Regions from separate parts of the Roseateles sp. T103 genome, predicted to be linked through region 1. Evidence: predicted binding sites of a transcription regulator. Region 1 holds the regulator's gene; each other region holds the start of a gene.

Region 1 (7,802 bases):
GCAGACCAAGTGCCAGCAGGCCGAGAAGCTGTCCGAGGGCTACCGCATCGATGGCGTGCCGGCGATCGGCATTGGCGGCCGCTTCCTGACGGCGCCGAGCATCGCCGCCGCGGGCCAGCGCCTGAACGAGATCGAGTCCGGCCGGCGCGCACTGGCCGTGACTGACTACCTGATCCAACAGATCCGTTCCGGAAAGGCCTGAGCGGCCGATTTGCAGGGCTAGAATGGCCTGCAAGAACTGTGCCGCCATGAACCCGCCCTGCCCCCTCCTGAACCCTAGGCGCCTGCTGCAAAGCTGGGCGCCGGCCCTGCTGGCCGGCGCGCTGGCGACCCTGCCGGCCTGGGCGGAGAAGGCCGATCGCGACAAGCCACTGAACATCGTCTCCGAGCGCGGCGGCCTGCACGACGCGGCCAAGCAGCTCACCGAGTTCAGCGGCAAGGTCATCCTCACCAAGGGCACGATGCAGCTCAGCGCCGAGACGCTGTCGGTGCGCGAGAGGAGCGACGGTTTCGTGCTGGCGATCGCGCAGGGGCGCGAAGGCGAGCCGGTCAGCTTCCGCCAGGCGCGCGACGTGCCCGGCGAGAGCATCGCCGGCACCGCCGGCCAGGTCGAATACGACGCACGGACCGACACCGTGCGCTTCAGCGGCGCTGCGATCGTGCGCATCCTGCGTGGCAGCACGGTGATGCGCGAAATCAGCGGCGCCGTGCTGGTCTACGACAACCGCAGCGAGCGGGTCAGCGTCGAGGCCGGCCAGACCTCACCCAACCCGCGCGGCGGGGTGCGCATGACCATCATGCCGCGCGAAGCCACCGCGCCGGCGGCGCCGGCCTCGGCCGTACCGCTGCAGGCCGTGCCGCCGGTGCCGCGCAATCCTTCATGACCGGCATCGCCACGCAGCACCGCCCGGCGCTGGAGTCCGGACCCAGCAGCCGGCTGGAGGCCGAAGGCCTGCAGAAGAGCTATGGCGTGCGCAAAGTGGTCAAGAACGTCCATGTGGACGTGCACAGCGGCGAAGTGGTCGGACTGCTCGGCCCGAACGGCGCCGGCAAGACGACCAGCTTCTACATGATCGTCGGCTTGGTGCGCGCCGATGCCGGCGAGATCCGCATCGACGGCCAGCCGGTGCAGAACCTGCCCATCCACAAGCGCTCGCGCCTGGGCCTGTCCTATCTGCCGCAGGAAGCGTCGATCTTCCGCAAGCTCACCGTCGAGGAGAACATCCGCGCGGTGCTGGAGCTGCAGCGCGACGACAAGGGCCGGCCGCTGCCGGAACAGCGCATCAAGGACCTGCTGGAAGGGCTGCTCGCCGACCTCAGCATCGAGAAGCTGCGCGACAGCCCGGCGCCGGCGCTGTCCGGCGGCGAGCGCCGCCGCGTCGAGATCGCCCGCGCGCTGGCCACGCAGCCGCGCTTCATCCTGCTGGACGAGCCTTTCGCCGGCGTGGACCCGATCGCGGTGCTCGAAATCCAGCGCATCATCCGTTTCCTCAAGGCGCGCGGCATCGGCGTGCTGATCACCGACCACAATGTGCGCGAGACGCTGGGCATCTGCGACCGCGCCTACATCATCAGCGAGGGCGCCGTGCTGGCCGAGGGCACGCCGCAGGAGATCGTCGACAACGCCGACGTGCGCAAGGTCTATCTCGGCGAACACTTCCGCATGTAGGGCCGGGATGGCGCAGCGATGAAGCCCTCACTGCAGGTCCGCCTCAGCCAGCACCTGGCGCTCACACCGCAGCTGCAGCAATCGATCCGCCTGCTGCAGCTCTCCACGCTGGAGCTGAACCAGGAAGTCGAGCAGATGCTGGCGCAGAACCCGCTGCTAGAGACCGAGGACGAATTCGGCGACGCGCCCGCCCCGGAGCTGCCGGAGATCCGCAACAGCAGCAGCACCGACAGCGACGGCGGCGACGACTACGCCGGCGGCACTGAAACCGAAAGCACGGCCGAGATCCGCGCCGAAGACTTCGGCACCACCGAGCGCGAAGACTGGGAGAACGGCACCGAGGGCGACGACTTCGACGGCATCCGCGAACTGCCCAGCAACAGCAGCAGCGGCAGCGGCTCGGGCGACGAGGATGGCGAGCGCAGCGAGCTGGAGTCGGCCGAGATCAGCCTGCAGGAGCATTTGGGACAGCAGCTCGCCGGCATGATGCTCAGCCGTGAGGACAAGGCCGCGCTGCACGTGCTGATCGAGTCGCTCAACGAGGACGGCTATCTGGAGGACAGCCTCGAGGAGCTGACCGATGCGCTGCTCGGCGCCGACGCGGACCCGGAGTCCAAGGACGAGGTATTGGACCGGCTGCGCTGCGCGCTGGCCTGGCTGCAGAGCATGGACCCTGCCGGCGTGGGCGCGCGCGACCTGTCCGAGTGCCTGACGCTGCAGCTGCGCGCGCAACCGCGCAGTGAGGCGCAGGCGATCGCGATCCTGATCTGCAAGAAGCACCTGGAACTGCTCGCCAAGCGCGACTGGAAGCGCCTGATGTCGTTGACCGGTGCCGACGAGGAGCTGCTGCGCGAGGCGCAGAGCCTGATCACGCATCTGGAGCCCAAACCCGGCCGCCGTTTTGCGCGCGGCCAGGCGCAGGCGGTGATCCCCGATGTGATCGTGCAGAAGGTCGGCCGCGAGTTCCGCGTGATGCTGAATCCCGAGGTCGCGCCCAAGCTGCGCATCAACGAACTCTATGCGCAGGCGCTGCGCGCCACGCGTGGCGGCATCAGCAACTCGCCGCTGGGCGCGCAGCTGCAGGAGGCACGCTGGTTCATCAAGAACATCCAGCAGCGCTTCGACACCATCCTGCGCGTCTCGCAGGCCATCGTCGAGCGGCAGAAGGGCTTCTTCACCCATGGCGAGCTTGCGATGAAGCCGCTGGTGCTGCGCGAGATCGCCGACGAACTGGGCATGCACGAGTCCACGATCTCGCGCGTGACCACTGCCAAGTACATGGCCACGCGCTTCGGCACCTTCGAGCTGAAGTACTTCTTCGGCTCGGGCCTGGCCACCGAGGCCGGCGGCAATGCATCGAGCACCGCGGTGCGCGCGCTGATCAAGCAGTTCGTCGCCGCCGAGGATCCGGCCAAGCCGCTGTCGGATAGCACGCTGGCGCAGATGCTGGAAGAGCAGGGCATCCAGGTCGCCCGCCGCACCGTCGCCAAGTACCGCGAGGCGCTTAAAATCGCGCCAGCCAATTTGCGCAAAAGCCTCTGATCCCGCGCCCGCGGTCCTTGGCGCCGCCGTCTGCCCGCCTCAGCCCGGCGAGCGCTCACGTCTCCCCGTCACACCCTGCTTGTTCGCACGCCGACGGCGCCTGAGACGCTGTCTCGATCGTCATGGAGTCCGTTCGACCGCAACTGCTCTCCCGCCCGTCGCAGCGCCGCTGGGGCCTGCTGCTGACGGCCATCGCGGCCGCCTGGGCAGGCATGGCTGTGTGGCTGACGCTCGAGCACGAGCAGCTCTATGAGCGCGAGACTGCCATGCTGCAGTCCCAGGCGCGCACGCTGGACAGCATCGTCAGCCAGCAGCTGGATGCCGTGCGCGGCGCTCTGGGCACCATCGTCACTGACCATGCCGGCTGGGACGCGCGGGCGCTGCAAGCGCAGGCTGGGCCCCTGCTGAGCACATTGGCCAAGGCCATGCCGGGCATCCGGGTGCTGAGCATCGTCGACGCGCAAGGCATCGTCCAAGCCAGCTCGGCGCCGCAGCTGATCGGCATCGACGCGAGCCAGCGCGACTTCTTCCGGGTGCCGCGTCAACAGCCGCACGCCGAGCGCATCTTCGTCTCTGCACCCTTCACCTCGGCACTGGGTGCTTACACGATGACGCTCTCGCGTGCCCTGCTGGACGCGCAAGGGCGCTTCGCCGGCAGCATCGCGATCAGCCTGGATCCGTCCTACTTCCGCCTCATGCTGGACTCAGCCCGCGGTGACTTGCAGACATGGAGCGCGCTGGCACATTCCGATGGCCTGCTGTTCAGCCTCAGCCCGCATAAGGACAGCTGGCTGGGGCGCAATCTGCTGAGCCAGCCCAACTCGCTGCTGGAACGTCATTTGCGCGGCGCTGCGGATGCGTCCGTGATCCGCGGCTTCTCGCTGGTCAGTCAGGATGAGCGGCTGGTCGCGCTCAGGACATTGCATGGCCGGGATATCGGAGCCGATCTGGACAAGCCGCTGGTCGTGGCGGTGGGGCGCTCCGTCGCCGCTCTGGAGGCCCCCTGGAAGCGCCAGCGCAACCAGCTGCTCGCCAGCGCCGGTCTGCTGAGCCTTGGCGCCATCCTGGGCATGCTGATGCGGGAGCGGCGGCTCCGGACCGTCGAGGCCATGCGACTGAGACAGCGCCAGCTGGAGGCCGACAGCGCACAGCGCATGGCGCTGGCGCTGGACGGTGCCGCGCTGGGGATGTGGCAATGGCAGGTCGATAGCGGCGACGCGGTGTTTGACGAGCGCTGGTGTTCAATGCTGGGCTACACCCGAGACGAGCTGCAGCCCTCGGTGCAGACCTGGCAGCAACTGCTGCACCCGGACGACAAAGCCCTGACCGAAGCGGCACTGGACGACTGCCTGCAGGGCCGCAGCGCGGTCTACACCCTCGACTTCAGGCTGCGCCATCGCGACGGCGACTGGCGCTGGATCCACAGCAACGGCCGGGTGATCGAGCGCGACGCACAGGGGCGCGCACTACGCATGACCGGAACGCATCTGGACATCACTGCCGCCAAACAGGCCGAGGCTCGCCTGATCGAGCAGGCCCGACACACCCAGGCCATCCTCGACAACATGGTCGACGGCGTCATCACGATAGACGCCCGGGGCATCATCGCTTCATTCAATCCTGCCGCCAGCCGCATCTTCGGCTACACGGCGGATGAGGTGATCGGCCGCAACGTCAGCATGCTGATGCCCGAGCCCGATGCCAGCCATCACGATGGCTACCTGCACAACTACATGCGCGGGCAGCAACCGCGTGTCATCGGCGTCGGCCGCGATGTCGATGGCCGCCGCAAGGGCGGCAACATCTTTCCGATGAACCTGGCCGTCTCGCGCGTCGAGCACCAGGGCGAGGTGGTGTTCATCGGCCTGATCCGCGACATCACCGAGCGTAAGAAGGCCGAGGCGCAGATCGAACGGTTGGCCTTTTACGACCCGCTGACCGGCCTGCCCAATCGCCGCCTGCTGCTGGATCGCCTCGGTCAGGCACTCAGCAGCAGTCAGCGCACCGGCCGGCGCGGCGCCGTGCTGTTCATCGACCTCGACAACTTCAAGTCACTCAACGACACGCTCGGCCACGGCATGGGCGACCGGCTGCTGCTCAGCATCGCGCAGCGCCTGCAGTCCGCGCTGCGCGCCCAGGACTCGGTGGCCCGCTGGGGGGGCGATGAGTTCGTCGTGCTGCTGCAGGACCTGGGATCCGATGCAGACACCGCCGCGCGGCATGCGGAGGCCGCGGGCGAGAAGCTGCTGCGCGTGCTGGGACAGCCTCATCACCTGGACAACCATGTCCATCACAGCACGCCCAGCATCGGCATCGTGCTGTGGGGCGAGACCCCGACCAGTAGCGACGAACTGCTCAAGCATGCCGACCACGCGATGTACCAGGCCAAGGCGGCCGGCCGCAACCAGCTGTGCTTCTTCGATCCGGTGACGCAGGCAGCGATGGCGGAGCGTGCCGCGCTGGAAGCCGAGCTGAGACTGGCGCTGGAGCGTGGACAGCTTGATCTGCACTACCAGCCGCAGGTCGATCGCCAAGGCCAGCTGATCGGCGCCGAGGCCCTGCTGCGCTGGCGACACCCAGAGCGCGGCTGGATCTCACCGGCCGTCTTCATCCCGCTGGCCGAGCAGACCGGCTTGATCGCCCAGCTCGGCGAGTGGGTGATCGAGCAGGCCTGCCGCAGGCTTGGGCAATGGGTCGGTGATGCCCAGCTCGCGCCCCTGACGCTGGCGGTCAATGTCAGCGTCCACCAGTTCCGCCAGAAGGGCTTCCTGGGCCTGATGCAGCAGCAGCTGGCCCGCAGCGGCGCGCCGACCGACAGGCTGAAGCTCGAGATCACCGAGAGCGCGCTGGCCACCGACATCGAGTCGATGATCCAGCTGATGGATGCACTGCGCCAGCAAGGCCTGCGCCTGTCGCTGGACGACTTCGGCACCGGCTATTCCTCGCTGGCCTACCTCAAGCGACTGCCGCTGTCGCAGCTGAAGATCGACAAGTCCTTCGTCGACGACCTGCTGACCGACCCCGACGACCGCGCCATCGCGCATACCATCATTCAGCTGGGCGACAACCTGGGGCTCAATGTGCTGGCCGAAGGCGTTGAAACCGAGGCCCAGCGCGAGCTGCTGCAGCAGCTGGGCTGCGACGCCTTTCAGGGCTATCTGTTCAGCCGACCGCTGCCGCTGGGCGCATTCATCGACCTCGTGCGGCAGTGGACCCCTCGGCACGCCTGAGGCACAGCTGCCGCGGCGCCGCCACTGGCCGCCTGGCGCGTAGAGGGACAATAGGCCCTTGTTGACCGCCCAGCCCGCCATGTCCCGCTCCGACCTTCTCGACCTGTTTCTCTCCTGTCCCGCCGGCGTCGAACCTTGGCTGGCCGAGGAAGTCGCGGCCATCCTGCCTGGCGCGCCCCTGGAGGCGCTGCGCGGGGGCGTGGCGGTGAAGAGCGACCTGGCCGGCGTGATGAAGCTGAACCTGGAAAGCCGCCTGGCGCAGCGCGTGCTGATCGAGCTGCTCGGCGGCCCCTACCAGCATGAGGACGACATCTATGCGCTAGCGCGCCGCATCGACTGGACGAAGTGGATCCATGCGCGCAACACGATCCGCGTGGACACCACGGCGCAGCGCTCGCCGCTGCGCTCGATCAACTTCGCCACGCTGCGCGTCAAGGACGCGATCTGCGACGTGCTGCGCGAGGCCACCGGTGAGCGCCCCAGCGTCGACACCCGGCACCCCGACCTGCCGGTGGTGCTGCACCTGGGCCCCGACTACGCGATGCTCTATGTGGACAGCTCGGGCGAGGCCTTGTTCAAGCGCGGCTGGCGCACCGACAAGGGCGATGCGCCGCTGAAGGAGACGCTGGCCGCGGCGATGCTGGCCGCCGCCGGCTGGAAGGGCACGCCAGAGACCGGCGGTGCGCTGCACGACCCCTGCTGTGGATCGGGCACCATCCCGATCGAGGCCGCGCAGATCGCCTGCGGCATCGCGCCCGGGCTGACGCGGCGTTTCGCCTTCGAGCGCCAGCAGCCCTTCCAGCCGCTGCGCGCGCAGTGGCAGCAGATGAAGGACGCTGCCAAGGCGCGCATCCATGCCCCCGCCGTGCCGATCTACGGCAGCGACGTGGCCTTCCGCATGGTCGACTTCGCCCGCCGCAATGCCGAGCGGGCCGGCGTCGCGCAGTACATCCAGTTCAACGGCGGCGACGCGCTGGAACGCCCGGCGCCGCAGCTGCCGCCCGGGATGCCCGGCACGCTGATGCTCAACCCGCCCTATGGCGAGCGCATCGAGGTGCGCGGCAAGGCCGCCGCGGTGCGCGAAACGGCGGGGTCGGAACAACGCAGTGCCGACGAGGAGTTCTTCCCCCGCCTGGCCGCGCACTGGAAGCGCCAGTACACCCAGCACCCGGCCGGCTGGACCGCCTGGATGCTCAGTCCTGACATGAAGCTGCCCAACAAGATGCGGCTGAAGGAATCGCGCCGCACGCCGATGTGGAACGGCCCGATCGAGTGCCGGCTGTTCCGCTTCGATCTGGTCGCCGGCTCGGCGCGCGACAAACCCGCGGCCTGAGTGCGCCTCAGCCGGCCACGCGCTGCGA
Region 2 (7,802 bases), on a different contig from region 1:
GCCATCGGGCCGCGCCTTGCCGCGCGGTGTGCGCAGCGCGTCGTAGAGATAGACCTCGGTCATCGCGTCCTTCGTTGTCGTCTCGTCGGCCCGTCAGTCCTTCAGCGTCCAGGTGGCGGAGATGCCCACCGTGCGCGGCGGCCCGAAGGTCGAGAAGCCGTTGCCGAGGAAGCTGATGATGTGCGCCTGGTACAGCGTGTTGCCCAGGTTCTTGCCCCACAGCGCGATCTCCGGCGCTTTGGGGTTGGCGCGGTAGCTCAGCCGGGCATCGAACAGGCCGTATGACGGGATCAGGCCGATCGCCGAGTTGATTGCCTCGATGTAGTAGCTGCCCTTGCGTGCGTACTCCATGCGGCCGGAGACGCGGCCGATCTCGAAGTCGCGCGTCGCCTCGGCATAGACGCTGTAGGTCTGCTTGGGCGCACGCGCCAGGCGGTTGCCGACCAGGCTGGCGCCGTTGAAGTTGCCGCGCGTGACCTCGCTGTCCAGATAGGCGGCGGTGGCGCCCAGCGTCAGCCAGTCGGCGGGCGCGGCCTGCAGCTCAAGCTCGGCGCCACGGGCCTTGGCGTCCACGCTGAAGGCCACCAGCACCAGCTGCGGCGTCAGGTTGTACTGCTGCATGTCCTTGTAGTCGAACTTGAAGACGTTCGCATTGACGCGCAGCCGGCGGTCCAGCCACTCGCTCTTGATGCCGGCCTCGTAGTTCCAGACCTTCTCGGGCTCCAGCGGCACGCCGACGCTCTGCACCGAGTTGTTCTGGCTCGGGAAGAGGCCGGACTTGTAGCCGCGGCTCAGCGAGGCATAGACCATCTGCTCGCGCGAGAGCTTGTAGTCGGCGCCCAGCTTGCCGGTCAGCGCGTTCCAGCTCTTGGACGCGACGACGTGGTAGGGCTGGCCGGGGAACAGCGGGATGCCCGGCGTGGTGTCGGCGGGGTCGAGGTTGACGGCCGACTGGTCGGCATTCTTGCGGTCGAAGGTCTCGCGCAGGCCGAAGCTCAGGTTCAGGTCCTTGGCCAGCGGGTAGTCCACCTGGCCGAACAGCGCGGCGCTGCGGTTGCGCACGTCCTGGTTGAACTGCACCTTGCCGCCGGCGGCGGGCATCAGCGAGAAGGTGGTCTCGAAGCTCTCGTTGCGCAGCACCTTCTCGTCGAAGAAGTACACGCCGCCCACCCAGTTGAAACGGCTGCCCGGCAGGCTGGCCAGGCGCAGCTCCTGGCTCCATTGCTCGGCGCCTTCCTTGACCTTGTCGAGGTTCTTCAGCACCCAGGGCGCGGGCAGCGCGGAGAGGTCCTCGTAATGGTTGATGCGCGTGTTGCGGTAGGCGGTGATCGAGGTCAGCGCGGCGAAGCCGAACTCATGCTCGAGCCGCGCGCTGAAGCCGTGCACGTCGCGGTGCTGGTAGGAGGCCGGGTCCGAGTAGGACAGGCGCAGGTTCGTGCCAGGCGGGTAGAGCTTGTTGATCAGCGGCGCAGTGGCGGTGTTGCTGAACACCGGATAGGGCACGCGCGCCAAGCCGTCGGCGCGGTCGCGCGAGGCATCGCCGCTGAGCAGCAGCGTGGTGCTCGGCGCGAGGTCCAGCAGCAGCTGCACGCGCGCGCTGTCGTTGCGGCCGCCGTCCAGGCTGGCGCCGGTGCGGATGTTGTGCGAGTAGCCGTCGTGCTCGCGATGGCCCAGCGCGACCTTGAGCTTGGCGTTGTCGCTGAGCGCGCGGTTCAGCACCGCCGCGGCCTCGAAGCTGCCGTAGTTGCCCACCGAGGTGAACAGCTTGCTGTAGTTCTGTTGGCCGGGCCGGGCGGTGGTGACGCTGATCGCACCGCCCGAGGTGTTGCGGCCGAACAGCGTGCCTTGCGGGCCGCGCAGGATCTCCACGCGCTCCAGGTCCAGGAAGCTGAAGTTGGCGCCGGCTGGACGGCCCATGAAGACCTCGTCGACGAACACCGCGACGGTGGCGTCGCCGGCGGCGGAGTCGGAGTTGGAGGTCATGCCGCGGATCGCGTACTGCGGCTCGGCGACGTTGTAGTTGGTCATCGTGAAGCCGGGGGCGCGCACCGCGATGTCGCGCACGTCGGCGGCGCCGGTCTTCTCCAGCGCGCGGGCGTCGAAGGCGCTGACCGGGATGGGCACCTCCTGCAGCGGCTCGGCGCGCTTCTGCGCGGTGACGACGATGCGCTCCAGGCTGGCGGTGCTCTTGCCGGCATCCTTGTCGGCGGCGTCGTTCTTCTTGTCGCTGCTGTCGGCGCTTTGCGCCAGCGCATGGGCGCAGAGGCCGGCTGCGGCCAGGGCGACCAGTGAGCGGGCAAAGCGCTGCCCACGATGAGTTCTGCTCATGCTTGCTTGTCTCCAGATGTGGTTCTTGTCGTGTCTGCCTGCCCGGTGCGGCGCCTGCTGCGTGGCGCCGGACCGTCACCCGGGCCAGCGCGGGTCCGGCTTGATCTGACCGGCCCTGGGCGCTGTTCCTCAGGTGCGATCCAGTCTAGGTTGCGCTCCGTCAAACGCGCAGTCAGAATTTCGATATTCCGACGAACGTTTCGATATGCAAGCACATGACTAGGGTAGACCCGGACCGCGCGCGCTATCTGCGCAACGAACCGCACCGCGTGCCGCTGGGCTACGAGGAGTACGCCGGCGACCGCCAGTTCGCCACCACGCTGGCGCGCGGCATCGAGCTGCTGCGCTGCTTCAGCGCCGGCGAGGACATGCTGTCCAACGCCGAGCTGGCCGAGCGCACCGGGTTGCCGCGGCCGACGATCTCGCGGCTGACCTACACGCTGGTGATCCTGGGCTATCTGCGCCCGAGCGCGAAGTACGGCAAGTACCAGCTGGGCTCGGCGCTGCTCGCGGCGACCTATCCGTTGATGGCTTCGATCGGGTTGCGCCAGCATGCGCGGCCCTTCATGGAGAAGCTCGCCGACGAGACCGGCGGCGAGGTCTCGATGGGCATACGCGACCGGCTCAACATCGTGCTGGTGGAGACCAGCCGCAGCCGCAAGCGCGGCCGCATGCAGCTGGCCGGTCCGATGGCCGATGTGGGCCTGTCGGTGCCGATCGCCGGCACCGGCATCGGCCGCGCCTACCTGGCCGGCTGCGACGAGGCGACGCGCGCCGCGCTGCTCAACGAGATCCGCGTCAAGTCACCCGAGGACTGGCAGCGCTTCGAGAAGTCGATGAAGCGCTCGCTGCTCGAGGTGCGCCAGCAGGGCTTCTGTGTCATCGAGGGCGATCTGCTCACCGACATCCACGCGGTGGCCGTGCCCTATGGGCGCATCAGCAATGGCGAGCTGGTCGCCTTCAACTGCGCCTTCCAGGGGCCGCTGCCCGCAGCGGAAACCGAAGCCGGCAGTTGGCTGCGCGAGACCGTGGGCCCTAAGCTGCTGCAGATGGTGCGGCTGCTGCGCGAGGGCCGGCATGTTTGAGCGTATTGCACGTCCTTGGCCCTGATGCTCATGCGGCCTGGAGGCATGGGCGTAGACGTAACGGGTCCGGCACGCACGTGACCGGACCCGCATGGCGGTGAATTCGCCTATTGGGGTTCCTCCTGCCCGAGAGGGTGGCTCAGGAGGAAAGCGCGCTCAAGCCTTTCGACGGCGCGTCACGACGCCCACGCCAGCCAGGGCGGCAGCGACCAGCGCCAGCGAGGCCGGCTCCGGCGTCTCATTGATCTGCTCCAGGCTGCCGATGGTCATGTCGTCGAAGCCGAAGTTGTCGCCGCCGCCGACAGTACGGGCGAAAGCAATGTTCTTGTACTGGGTGACGGTGTCGTAGAAGCCGAAGTAGAAGACCGAGCCGCTCAGTTGGCCCTCAGTGCTGCGTGTCAAGGGCACATTGATCTGCGTGACGATGTCATTGGTGTCGGTCAGCGAGAGCACCAGATCGGCGCCGAAGTCGCCGATGTCCACGCCGTAGAAACCGAAGGCGGCGATCGCCGAGCTGAAGGCGATGTTGAAATCGTTGGTGCCAGCGAAGTAGTACTTGTTGCCCGAGATCGGATAGCGACCGGCCTCGTCATTGCCGCTCTGAATGCCCTCGCCGCCTGTCAAGGTCGCGGTACCGGCACCAGGAAAGGTCAGTGCCAGCGGCGGGGTGGTGCCGACGGCCAAGCCTTCGAAGTTCTCGGTGCCGACACCGGAGAGCTTGTTCAAGAAGCTCGCGCGTGCCGCATCGGAGTTCGTGCGTGCTGCGACCGGGTTGGGGTCGCGATTCGGCGGTCCGTTCAGGTCCTCGCCAAAGAAGGTGGTAGGCGCTGCCTGCGCCACGGAAAGCAGGGCCGCTGAAGCAAGAGCCAGGGCGAGCTTGGGCAGTTTGGACATCAGTACTCCTATTAACAACGATGACAGCAATAGTGCTGATCTACTGAGGAGCAAATGATGTGCCAGCGTTCGCAAGTCGTTGGCACGGCTTGCCATCAGGGCCAAAGTCGGCTGCTGGCAAGGGGTGCCTGTAAGGTTGCTCGACATGCTTCTGTCGAGGCAGACAGACCGTGCATGGACCAGAGCGGTTCATCGCCGCCGGTCGACAGAGGCCGGAGCGGCAGGCAACGCGCCTTCGATCTTCGTTAGCCATCGCCGGCACTGGGCGGCGTCGAACGCCGAACTGGCAAGTCCATAGCGAGCGGCATCGAGCGCGCGCAGCAGATCGGCAGCCGCTTGCGGACCATGGGCTTGTTCCAGCAGTGCGGCCCAATGCCTTGGACCTTGGTAGGGCTGCGCATAGACGCCGATTCGTGCAAGGCTGCGCAACAAACGCGTTTGCAGGCGCTGCCAAGGATCGTGCGGACGGCGCCGCCAGGCCTGGGCGAGCAGGCCGGCCAGCGTCAGCACGGCGATCACGCCGGCGCTGAGCTGGCCCAGCGCGGCCCAGTCGGGGCTGTTCCAGCCCAGGCGCTTGAGCAGGTCGAACTGGTCGCCGCGCGAGTAGTTCAGCACCGACTGCTGCCAGCGGTTCTCCAGCATCTCCCAGCCGCGGCGCAGGCTGCGCCACAGCGCCGGGTTGACCTGGCCCAGCGCGCCGGCGAGCACGCCCGGCGCCGGCTCTAGCGTGAGGCTGCTGGCGATGCGTTCGGGGGCTACGGCCGCCGTGGGATCCACTCGCAGCCAGCCGCGGCCGGCGATCCAGACTTCGTTCCAGGCATGGGCCTGCGACTGGCGCACGACCAGGTAGCCGTCCTGCAGCTCGCGGTCGGCGCCCTGAAAGCCGGTGACGATGCGCGCCGGTATGCCCAGTGCGCGCATCACCACCGCGAAGCCCGACGCGAAGTGCTCGCAGAAGCCCAGCCGCCGGTCCATCCAGAACTCGTCGATCAGGTGCTCGCTGTCCTGGCCGTAGCGGCCGGGCGTCAGCGTGTAGATGTACTCGTTGCTGCGCAGATGCTGCAGCACCGCGTTCACCAGTGCTTCGGCGAGCGCTTGACCCTCCAGCCCGGCGAAGCGCGCTTCCTGGCTCAGCGCTGCGGCCCAGGCCAGGGTGCGCGGATTGCGTCCCTGTGGCAGCTCGAGATAGGGCTGAAGGGACAGCGGCGTGGCCTGCGCGCCGGCCTTGTAGTCCAGCGCGGCGCTGCCGGTCAGACGCAGCCGCTCGGTGATGGTCCGCGGCGCTATCCATTGCAGTTCGGCACCGCGGCGCAGCATCAGGCCGCCGTCCAGCGGCAGCAGCGCACCGGCCGGCTCGGGGGACATCTCCAGCAGCGGCAGCACCTTGATGCGCAAGGGCTCCAGCGTCAGCTCATAGCGCCTCAACGGGCCTTGGGGGGTCAGCGCGCTTTGGCGGCCCGGTGGCGGCGAGGCCAGTGCACGCCAGCGCCGGCCGTCGAAGTCGGCCAGCACCGGGCCGCGGAAATACAGCGTTTGCGGTGGCGGCGGCGCTGCGCCGTCGACGAAGCGCAGGCGCAGTGCCACGCTCTCGTCGTTGGCGATCTCGGCCATTGCGCCGAACTGCAGCTCGTTGGACAGCCCGGTGCGGCCTATCGCGTCGCTGGGCACGCCCCACAGCGGCGCGATACGCGGGAAGAGCAGGAACAGCAGCGCCATCAGCGGCAGTCCTATGGCCACGCTGCGCAGCGCCTGGCCGGCAGCTTGTCTCAGGCTGGGTTGGCCGATCGGCATCTGCGCCAGCACCAGCGCGGTGAGCAGTGCCCAGATGGACAGCAAGGTCCACAGCCCGGTGAGCAGCGACTGCGAGTACAGGTACTGCGTCAGCACCAGGAAGAAGCCGAGGAAGAACACGACGAAGGCGTCGCGCCGCGCGCGCAGTTCCAGCGTCTTCATCGCCATCAGCATCACCAGCATGGTGACGCCGGCCTCGCGGCCGAGCAGCGTGCGGTGGGTCGCGAAGGTCAGCGCCGCGACCAGCACGAGGATGGCGGTGAGGCTCCAGCGGCCGGGCAAGACCTGACCCCGCCAGGCCAGCCAGCCGCGCCAGGCCAGCATCGCCACGGTCAGCGCGCTGCACCACAACGGCAGGTGGGTGGCATGCGGGCCTGCCGCGGCGGCGATCGCGAAGAGCAGGAAGAAGGTGTCGCGCGTCTCGCGCGGCAGATGGGCGACGCGGTCGCGCCAGGCACTGGCGTGCCCACCTGTTGACGTGGCCGGGCCGTTCATCGCGACGGCTCCGCGCTGGCCAGCAGTTCCAGCGCAGCCTGGCGCTGCACGGCACCCTGGTCCGGTGGCAGTTCGCTGGCAGGCAGGCGCAGGCCGTAGGGCAGGCCGCGTTGCTCGGCGGCCAGCACCCAGGCGGTCAGCCGCGACAGCCGCGCTTCCCAATCGAGGCCGGCGGTGTCGGCGATGTCCAGCCATAGCCGCCGGCCGGCCGGCGCCTGCGTGTCGCGCACCAGCAGCGGTGCCTCGGCGTGCGCGCTCTGTGCAGCCTTCTTCCACAGCACCTGGCGCGGCGTGTCGCCGCGCTGGTAGGGGCGCACGCCTTCGAAGTCGGGACCGGGCAGGCGCAGGGCCGCAGGGCTGCTTTCGCCGCTGCTGTCGGCGCTGCCGCTGGGCAGGGCGGGCGCCGGCTCCTCGGGCCGTGGATAGACCCAGGCCCGCGCTGCCGGCCGCCAGATGCTCCAGGCGCGGAACAGGCCCAGCGGAAAGCGCGTCTCGATGTGCAGCGTCGGCACCGCATGCAGCCCGCGGCGCTGCGCCGGATAGCGCAGGTGCACGATCGCATGGCCGCGCGCCGGCACGTCGCACCAGGCGAGTTCATCGCGGGCCGCGCCGTCATGCTGCACTGCCAGGCCGATGCCATAGCGCGCGCGTCCGCTGTTGTGCAGACGCACCTCGATCTCCAGATCGCTGCCGGCGAAGCCGGGCGGCGGCGGCTTCAGGTCCAGGCTCAGGGCGCGCAGATTGCCGTGCGTCGCATGCATCGATGCGAATCCCGCGCCGGCGAGCAGGAAGGTCAGCGCATAGCCCAGGCTGAGCTGGTCGTTGATCGATGCGATCAGCAGCACCAGCAGCGTGGCGCAGAAGAACAGCCCTGGCCGGCTGGGCAGGATGTAGATGTTGTGCTGGCCCATCTGGTGCGTGTCGCGCGCCGGATGGCGCGCATCCCACCAGGCCTGCCAGCGTCGGCGCAATGCCTGTCGCATCTCAGCTTAAGGGATGGGCACCGCTTCGATCATCGCGCGCACCTGTTCGCGCGCGCCGCGGCCGGCGCCGGCGCGCGGGCGCAGGCGGTGCGCGATGGTCTGCGGCAGGATGGCCTGCACGTCGTCGGGCGAGACATAGTCGCGCTGCTCCAGCAATGCGCGTGCCCGCGCGGCGCGCAGCACCGCGAGGCCCGCGCGCGGGCTCAGACCCTCGACGAACCACTGG
Region 3 (7,802 bases), on a different contig from region 1:
CTGGCCTATGCGCATGCCCAGGGCGTGGTGCACCGTGACATCAAGCCTTCCAACGTCATGTATGAGCGCGCCAGCGGCACGCTGAAGATCATGGACTTCGGCATCGCGCGCATCGCCGACGGCAGCCGCACGCGCACGGGCCTGGTGCTGGGCACGCCCTCCTTCATGTCGCCCGAGCAGCTGGCCGGGCTCAAGGTTGACGGCCGCAGCGACCTCTATTCGCTGGGCGTGATGCTGTTCCAGCTGCTCACCGGTCACTTGCCGCACCAGTCCGAATCGATGGCCAAGCTGATGCAGATGATTGCCCAGCAGCCCGCGCCCGACGTGCGTCACTACCGACCGGCCTTGCCCGAGGCGCTGGCGATGGTGCTCGCGCTGGCGCTGGAGAAGCGGCCGGAGTTGCGCTATGCGGGCGGAGAGCAGATGGCCCAGGACCTGGAGGCTGTGGCTGCACAGATCGGCCCGGATGCGCCGAACGAGCTTGTCCCCCCTCACGCAGATGCACCAAGTGTGGATCCCTTCGCGCAAACACTGCGCATGTCGCCAGAAGATCGGGGGCAAAATCCCGGCTCCGCCAGCTGAACCACAAGCACGCAGCGCCTGAACATGACCGTGGAGATCTTCTGCGCCACCGACGTCGGTCGGTCCCGCGACAACAACGAAGACTCGGTGGCCGTGGACGAGTCGGTCGGCTTGGCCGTGCTGGCTGACGGCATGGGCGGCTACAACGCCGGCGAGGTGGCCAGCCAGATGCTGACCAGCTTCATCAAGTCCGAGCTGGGCCGCTGGCTGCGCGAAGCTGGCGGCCGCGCCACCGGCCAGGACGTGCGCCGCGCCATGGACATCTGCGTGGACAACGCCAACCGCGCCATCTTCAACGCCGCCAACACCAACCCGCGCTATGCCGGCATGGGCACGACGCTGGTGCTGGCCGTGTTCCGCGAGGACACGCTGCTGCTCGGCCATGTCGGCGACTCGCGTGCGTATCGGCTGCGTAACGGACAGCTCACGCAGGTAACACGCGATCACTCTTTGCTACAGGAACAGCTCGATGCCGGGCTGCTGACGCCTGAAGAAGCGGTCTACTCCAGCAACCGCAACCTCGTCACCCGCGCGGTGGGTGTGGAGGACACGGTGATGCTGGAGCTGCACCAGCACGATATCCAGCCGGGCGACACCTATCTGCTCTGCTCCGACGGCCTGTCCGACATGCTCGACGATGATGCGCTGGCGCAACTGCTGCGCGGCCACCCGTCCTTGGCGGAAGCGACACAGGCATTGATCGATGCCGCCAATGACATGGGCGGCAAGGATAATATTGCGATCGTTCTGGCCAGGGCCGAAGGCCGCACGCGCAGCCCCGGCCGGGCCTGGTGGCCATTCGGCCGCAAGATGCAGCAGCAGTAGCAGTAACAAACACCCGACGGACGGGCAGGGCTGGCGCCGACGGCGCCAAGCAGGGCATCCGCCGGCCGATCCGCGCACAAGAACAGCCGACTACGGGACTCGAGGTCAAGCATGGGCAAGCTGGTGGTTTCGCTCGACGGGGTGGTGATCAAGGACGTGCAGATCACCAAAGACAAGACCACGCTCGGTCGGCGCCCGTACAACGACATCGTCATCGACAACCTCGCTGTCAGCGGCGAGCACGCCGTGCTGCAGATGGTGGGCGCCGATGTGTTCATCGAGGACCTCAACTCGACAAACGGCACCTACATCAACGGCAAGGCGATCAAGAAGCAGTTGCTCGCCAATGGCGACATCGTCGAGATCGGCAAGTACAAGATCAAGTACCTGCTCGACGAAGGCGGCGACTACGAAAAGACGATGATCCTCAAGCACGGCGGCGCCACGCCCTCGGGCTTCGGCATGCCCTCGTCCTTCGGCTCGCTGCCGGGTGCGGCCAGCGCTGCGCTGCCGGCCACCATCAAGGTACTCACCGGCTCGGCCGCCGGCCGCGAGGTCAGCCTCACCAAGGTGGTCACCACCGTGGGCAAGCCGGGCGTGCAGGTGGCTTCGATCACCAAACGGCCCAGCGGCTACGTCTTCGCCCATGTCGAAGGCACGGTGCGCCCCACCGTCAACGGCGTGCCGCTGACCGGCGAATCGGTGGCCCTGCGCAACGGCGATGTGATCGAACTGGCCGGCACGCAGATGCAGTTCATCCAGGCGGGCACCTGAAAGGCCGCGCGGCCCATGGCGCGCGGCAACTAATTCACGCGGGCGCCATCCATCTGCTGCCGCGCGTGGCAATCTGCCCGGAATCGAGAACTTAGCGGCTTGCGTCCGCGGCTGGCGCACGTAAATTCATGGCCGGCTCAACGCCGCCACACTGCGGCGCGCCCGGAACCGGACACCCCGGCTCCGCCATCTCGACCGACATGCAAATACGCGTACTGGGCTGTTCGGGTGCCATCGCCGCCGGCGACAAGACCACAGCCTTTCTCCTCGACGACGACATCCTCATCGACGCCGGTACCGGCGTGGGTGACCTCACGCTGGACGAGCTGGCGCGCATCGACCATGTGCTGTTGAGCCACTCGCACCTGGACCATGTGCTGTCGCTGCCGCTGCTGGCCGACGCGGTGCTGCGCCTGCGCGAGCGCGCGAAGCGTGCGCCCATCCAGGTGCATGCGCTGCCCGATACCCTGGCCTCGCTGCGCGACCATCTCTTCAACGGCGTGATCTGGCCCGATTTCACTCGTCTGCCCAATGCCGAACACCCGGTGCTGGTCCTGGTGCCCTTTGCCATCGGCCAACGCCTGCAGTTGGCCGGTCGCGAGATCGAGGTATTGAAGGCCGAGCACACCGTGCCCGCTGTCGGCTTTGCCGTCGACGGCGGCAGCGCCGGCCACTGGGTCTACACGGGCGACACCGGGCCCAACCCGGCGCTTTGGCATCGCTTGGCCGAGCTGAAGCTGGCCCATCTGATCATCGAGACCGCCTTCAGCGATGAAGAACGCCAGCTGGCACGCATCAGCCGCCATCTCTGCCCCACCGCACTGGGCCACGAGCTGGCCATGCTGCAGCCGGGCCAGCAGGGCCTGCAGATCCACATCACGCACATCAAGCCCGGCGAACGCGACGCGGTGATGAGCCAGATCGCCGCCCTGGGCCTGCCGCACCGCATCTCGGCGCTGCACAGCGGCCAGACGCTGGCGCTGTAAGCGGTTGCAACAACAAGGCCCTGTCGCTGCTGGCTGACTGAATGCCGGCGGCCGCATCCAGCAGGCAGCCAATCCAGACTGACAAAAAACGTCATTCCAGGCACCGGCGCACAAATCGCGCCGCTAGAACTGACCAAAAGTGTCGCCTCGGCCAGTCGCACCCATCTGAGCCCGTGATTTCCGTCACGCCAGCAGTACCAACAGGCCTGGCACGACCCCTGCATTCAGGGGGACTGTCTCTGTTCCTCAACCCCTGTTTCTTCATACCGCTGGATACCAGCAAGGAGTTTCACCATGAAGCGCATCCAACAAGGTTTCACCCTGATCGAGCTGATGATTGTCGTTGCGATCATCGGCATCCTGGCCGCTGTGGCTCTGCCGGCCTATCAGGACTACACAACGAAGTCCAAGGTTTCTGAGGCTGCTGCGCTGTCGGCAACCGCAATCCGTAATGTGCAACTGGCCTTTAACGCTGGTGAACTGCACACCGTTGCCAAGGACAATGCTACGTTCGGCATGGCAGCTGCCGCCGATATCAAGGGCAAGTACGTTGAGTCTGTGACTGTGGCAACGAAGGACGCTACAGAAGCCACTATCACGATTGAAATGGGCAACACCGGTAACGCGGATGTCGACGCAGGCAACATCGTTTACACGGTTAAGTGTGCGACGGGCGCTTCCTGCGTCACGACGATTGGTGGAACTGTGCCGGAAAAGTTCCGCCCGAAGACCTAAATGCCATTGGGTAGCACAGGCAAGTGCAAGGGCGGCCGAAAGGCCGCCCTTTTTGCTTCCTTAACCTGCTAGTTCCACTTCGGGTCGAAGTATGAATACCCTGGCCTCTCCAGCAACGCACATGGTCACCTCGCCTCCGCAGAGGCACAGAGTTGTGCCTCTGCTTAACGCACTGTTTGTGCTATCTGGCTTCTCTGCGCTGATCTACCAATCGATCTGGTCGCAGTACCTGGGCCTGGTGCTAGGGCACGCCGCCTATGCGCAGACGCTAGTGCTGATGATGTTCATGGGTGGCATGGCGCTGGGGTCGTGGCTTGTGAGCCGATTCAGTCTGCGTTTCTCGCGGCTGATCGGCATCTATGCGCTGGTCGAGGCGTTGGTCGCCATCGCTGGCGCTGGCTTTCACCCACTGTTCCTGGCCTACACCGAGTTCAGCCAGTCGCTGGTATTGCCCGTACTGAAGGACACAGGCTGGGCAACAGCCTGGCAATGGGGCAGTGCGGCGACCTTGATCGCACCTCAGACCATTCTGCTCGGTGCCACCTTTCCGCTGATTGCCTCCGGCATCCTGCGCTCAGGCGCCGAACGCGACGGCGAGGTACTGGGTACGCTGTACTTCACCAACAGCATAGGCGCCGCGATCGGCGTGCTGGTGGCCACCTTCGTCTTGCTGCCGCTATGGGGAATGGCCGGTGCCCTATGGGTGGCCGCGGCAATCAATGCAGTGCTTGCATTGAGTACCGCCTGGCTGAGCGCAATCAGCGGCGAGGCTGGCTGGCGCTCTTCGTCGGCGTCTGCATCTCATTCATCGTCTCCGGCTGCTGCCGCAGAAGCAGTCGGAGTGAGCACAAGCCCTGCCGAGCTTCGTCGTCTGGCCGTGCTGCTGCTGAGCGCCACCTTCATGTCTAGCGCAGCCTCTTTTGCCTATGAGATCGGCTGGGTGCGACTGCTGAACCAGGCCCTGGGTACCACGCTGCATGGATTCGAGTTGATGCTTGCCGCGTTCATCACTGGCCTAGCGCTGGGCGGGCTCTGGGTTCGACGACGCGCAGCGGCTGTTTCGGATGTGGCGCGCTACGCCGGCTATGTGCAGATTGCGATGGGCGCCTCCGCCTTGATCTCGGTGCCGGTGCTGGCCAGCAGCTTCAGCTGGGTCGCCTGGATCATGGGGGCGCTGGCACCCAGCGCCCAGGGTTATCTGCTGTACAGCATCGCCACTGCCATCATCGCCATCCTGGTGATGGTGCCTGCGGCATTCTTCGCCGGAATGACGCTGCCTCTCTTCACGACAGCTTTGCTCCGCAAGGGTGCAGGCGAGCGAGCAATCGGCCAGATCTACGCCGCCAACACGCTGGGCGCAATCGTCGGAGTCTTGCTGTCCGTCCACGTGCTCATGCCGGTTCTGGGCGTCAGCCTCACCGTTGTGACCGCAGCAACCGTCGATGTGTTGATCGGCGTTGTACTGCTGCGCGGTGTCAGTCCAAGGCGCTGGACTCTCCCGGTCTTGGCGGCTTCACTGCTGGCGGCGCTGCTGCTGGCTGTTGTTGTGCGCATCGGCTTGCCAGATCGCACCGACCAGGCTTCCGGTGTATTCAGGCACGGACAACTGCATACAAGCGCCAAGGAACTGATCTATTACAAGGATGGGGCTACTGCTTCGATCTCTGTGGCTCAAACTGGGCGCCAACTTTCCATCACCACCAATGGAAAGCCGGATGCTGGACTGACCCGCATGGGTGATGAGCCGACAACCGATGAAGTCACGATGCTGATGCTCGGTGCCTTGCCACTGGCACTACACCCGAACCCGGAGCGCATCGCCCTGGTCGGATGGGGATCTGGCCTGAGCACCCACACGGTTCTTGGCTCGCCGGTGCCCAAGCAGGTGGACACAATTGAGATCGAACATGCGATGTGGGAGGGTGCCAAACTGTTCAACGAGCGGAACTGGCGAGCCTATGAAGACCCACGCTCGAAAGTTCATTTCGAGGACGCTCGGCGATTCCTGGGCGGCGGTGTGGAACCGTATGACGTGTTGATCTCGGAACCCTCCAATCCCTGGGTCAGCGGCGTTGCCAGTCTGTTCACAAAGGAGTTCTATGCCATCGCAAAGCGCCATCTCAAGGAAGACGGCCTGCTGATCCAGTGGATCCATCTCTACGAGATGTCCGATGCACTTCTCGCCGAAATGGTGGGCGCTTTGCTGGTTGAGTTCCCGAACAGCGATGTCTACTTGACGAACTTCGCCGATCTGATCGTGGTCGGCGCGAAAGGCAAGCTGGGTGACATCAGTGCTGAACCTTGGCGTCATGCCCAACTTGCCAATGAGCTGCGCCGAGTGGGCCTGAGCGGTGCTGATGATCTGAAGGTGCGGCGCATCGGCGGCCCGGGTGCACTGAAGAACTTCGTGCAACAGCACGGTGCCAAGCCTTATACGGACTTCCATCCGACAGTCGCTCTTGCAGCACCGGCAAAGCGGTTCGAGCGCCAGAGAGCAGGCCTGCTGCCTCAACTTGTCGCGCAAGGCATGCCGGTGCTCAACGTGCTGGAATGCCGCAAGCCGCTGCCGGCAACAGCCACGGTGACTGCCGATCCCTTTGGCCAGCTGGCGCGCCTGCATGTCGATGCCATCGACGCAGCAAACGGCGTGCTTGGCAGGCAAAGCACAGCTGAGCTCTACCGCCGCAACTCAAGCCTGGCGGAAACCGTCACCATGCTGCTGGCCTTCCGGCGTGGTGTGTTGCCTCTGGATCCCGTTGCGCTGAGAGAGCAACTCGGCGTGCTTGCCGGCTCGACCTTGGGCCATCTCGATGCCGAGCTGCAGAAGAGCCTCTGGAATGCTTCCGAGTGGCGGCGCGCCATCCCTGGCATGACCAGCAATCATCTTGCGCAGATCGAGTTGTACGCTGCGATGGCCTCAGCCGACTGGACGACCGCTGCAGCAAAGGCCAGGCACTTGCTGGGCCGGGACGGTGGAAATGCAACCCCGCGACTTCGCGAGCAATACCTCGTATTGGGCATGCTGGCCAGCTTGGCGAGCGGGGAGCGCGACGCGGTATCGACATGGGAGTCAGGGCTCGGCCAACAAGTGCCTCGCGGTCCAATGAATGCTCTGCGAGACTTCCTGAAAACATGGAGCACCAATGAGCCCGCTTGCGCGGCTGACAGCCGCTAAGCAAGACTCCCATCTCCGAAATCACCAACGGCCCAGCAGACGGAAGATATGTGCAGACAGTGGAAAGCAGCAGACCCACCTCACACTTCGGCAATGGCCAGACCACTTGAAAACAATGCACAGCCTCGACCACTGATTTCGGCAATGGCCAGACCACTTGAAAACAATGCACAGCCTCGACCACTGATGCAGGGTGGCTTCGGACTGCTCGAAGTACTGCTCGCATGCGCGCTCGTTGCTGTGCTGGTCGGCATAGCGCTGCCGACCTACAACAGCCACGTCACCCGCTCTCGACTCAGCGAAGCCATCTCCTTGGCTTCCACTGCCAAGCTGGCGTTGGGCGAGGCTTGCACCGGCGCCTACCTCAATGGCGCGAACAACGCGAGCCTGAGGCTGGCCGATGCAGCGGCATTCGCCTCGTCAAAGGTCGTCAACAGCATTGAAGCAAGCGGCTCAAGTGCCACGCAGGCAAGGATCGAAGTGAAGCTCAAGGCCATTGGTTCCCTGAAGAGCGACGACATCCTTCTTTTCGAAGGCGTCTGCAATCCCGCTGCTGGCCTGACATGGACTTTGTCTGGATCACGCCCTGAAATCACCAAGCTCGTTCAATGATGTTTCAGTCTCATGCACGCGAGGCTGCATGGTTGCTGAGTGACCTCTTGTCCAGAAGCCGGGCCAGTTGCCCGGCTTTCTTTTTGCCCGCCTGTCAAGGTACAAGCCTGGGG

Evidence for each region. Region 1 encodes sigma-54, which starts transcription at its own class of promoters, with help from an activator protein. Its sites were predicted from a motif close to TGGCANGNAANCTGCTTT; they were not measured.
Region 2: the regulator sigma-54 is predicted to act here: its motif matches at 4,355-4,372, upstream of AC2EBS_RS05795 (PEP-CTERM sorting domain-containing protein).
Region 3: the regulator sigma-54 is predicted to act here: its motif matches at 3,375-3,392, upstream of AC2EBS_RS17495 (pilin).

The regions. Positions count from the first base shown of each region.
Region 1 covers NZ_JBXVVS010000005.1:245,435-253,236, forward strand. Annotated here, with positions in the region: gene AC2EBS_RS15520 (thiol:disulfide interchange protein DsbA/DsbL) at 1-202, shown strand, start outside; gene lptA (lipopolysaccharide transport periplasmic protein LptA) at 249-884, shown strand; gene lptB (LPS export ABC transporter ATP-binding protein) at 881-1,669, shown strand; gene AC2EBS_RS15535 (RNA polymerase factor sigma-54) at 1,688-3,211, shown strand; gene AC2EBS_RS15540 (bifunctional diguanylate cyclase/phosphodiesterase) at 3,334-6,441, shown strand; gene AC2EBS_RS15545 (THUMP domain-containing class I SAM-dependent RNA methyltransferase) at 6,521-7,774, shown strand; gene AC2EBS_RS15550 (MFS transporter) at 7,782-7,802, opposite strand, start outside.
Region 2 covers NZ_JBXVVS010000001.1:1,315,278-1,323,079, reverse strand. Annotated here, with positions in the region: gene AC2EBS_RS05810 (thiolase family protein) at 1-63, opposite strand, end outside; gene AC2EBS_RS05805 (TonB-dependent receptor) at 94-2,328, opposite strand; gene AC2EBS_RS05800 (IclR family transcriptional regulator) at 2,544-3,413, shown strand; gene AC2EBS_RS05795 (PEP-CTERM sorting domain-containing protein) at 3,570-4,307, opposite strand; gene AC2EBS_RS05790 (transglutaminase TgpA family protein) at 4,497-6,593, opposite strand; gene AC2EBS_RS05785 (DUF58 domain-containing protein) at 6,590-7,576, opposite strand; gene AC2EBS_RS05780 (AAA family ATPase) at 7,583-7,802, opposite strand, start outside.
Region 3 covers NZ_JBXVVS010000007.1:108,078-115,879, forward strand. Annotated here, with positions in the region: gene AC2EBS_RS17475 (serine/threonine-protein kinase) at 1-582, shown strand, start outside; gene AC2EBS_RS17480 (Stp1/IreP family PP2C-type Ser/Thr phosphatase) at 607-1,407, shown strand; gene AC2EBS_RS17485 (FHA domain-containing protein) at 1,519-2,181, shown strand; gene AC2EBS_RS17490 (MBL fold metallo-hydrolase) at 2,382-3,167, shown strand; gene AC2EBS_RS17495 (pilin) at 3,462-3,902, shown strand; gene AC2EBS_RS17500 (fused MFS/spermidine synthase) at 3,994-7,077, shown strand; gene AC2EBS_RS17505 (pilin) at 7,171-7,689, shown strand.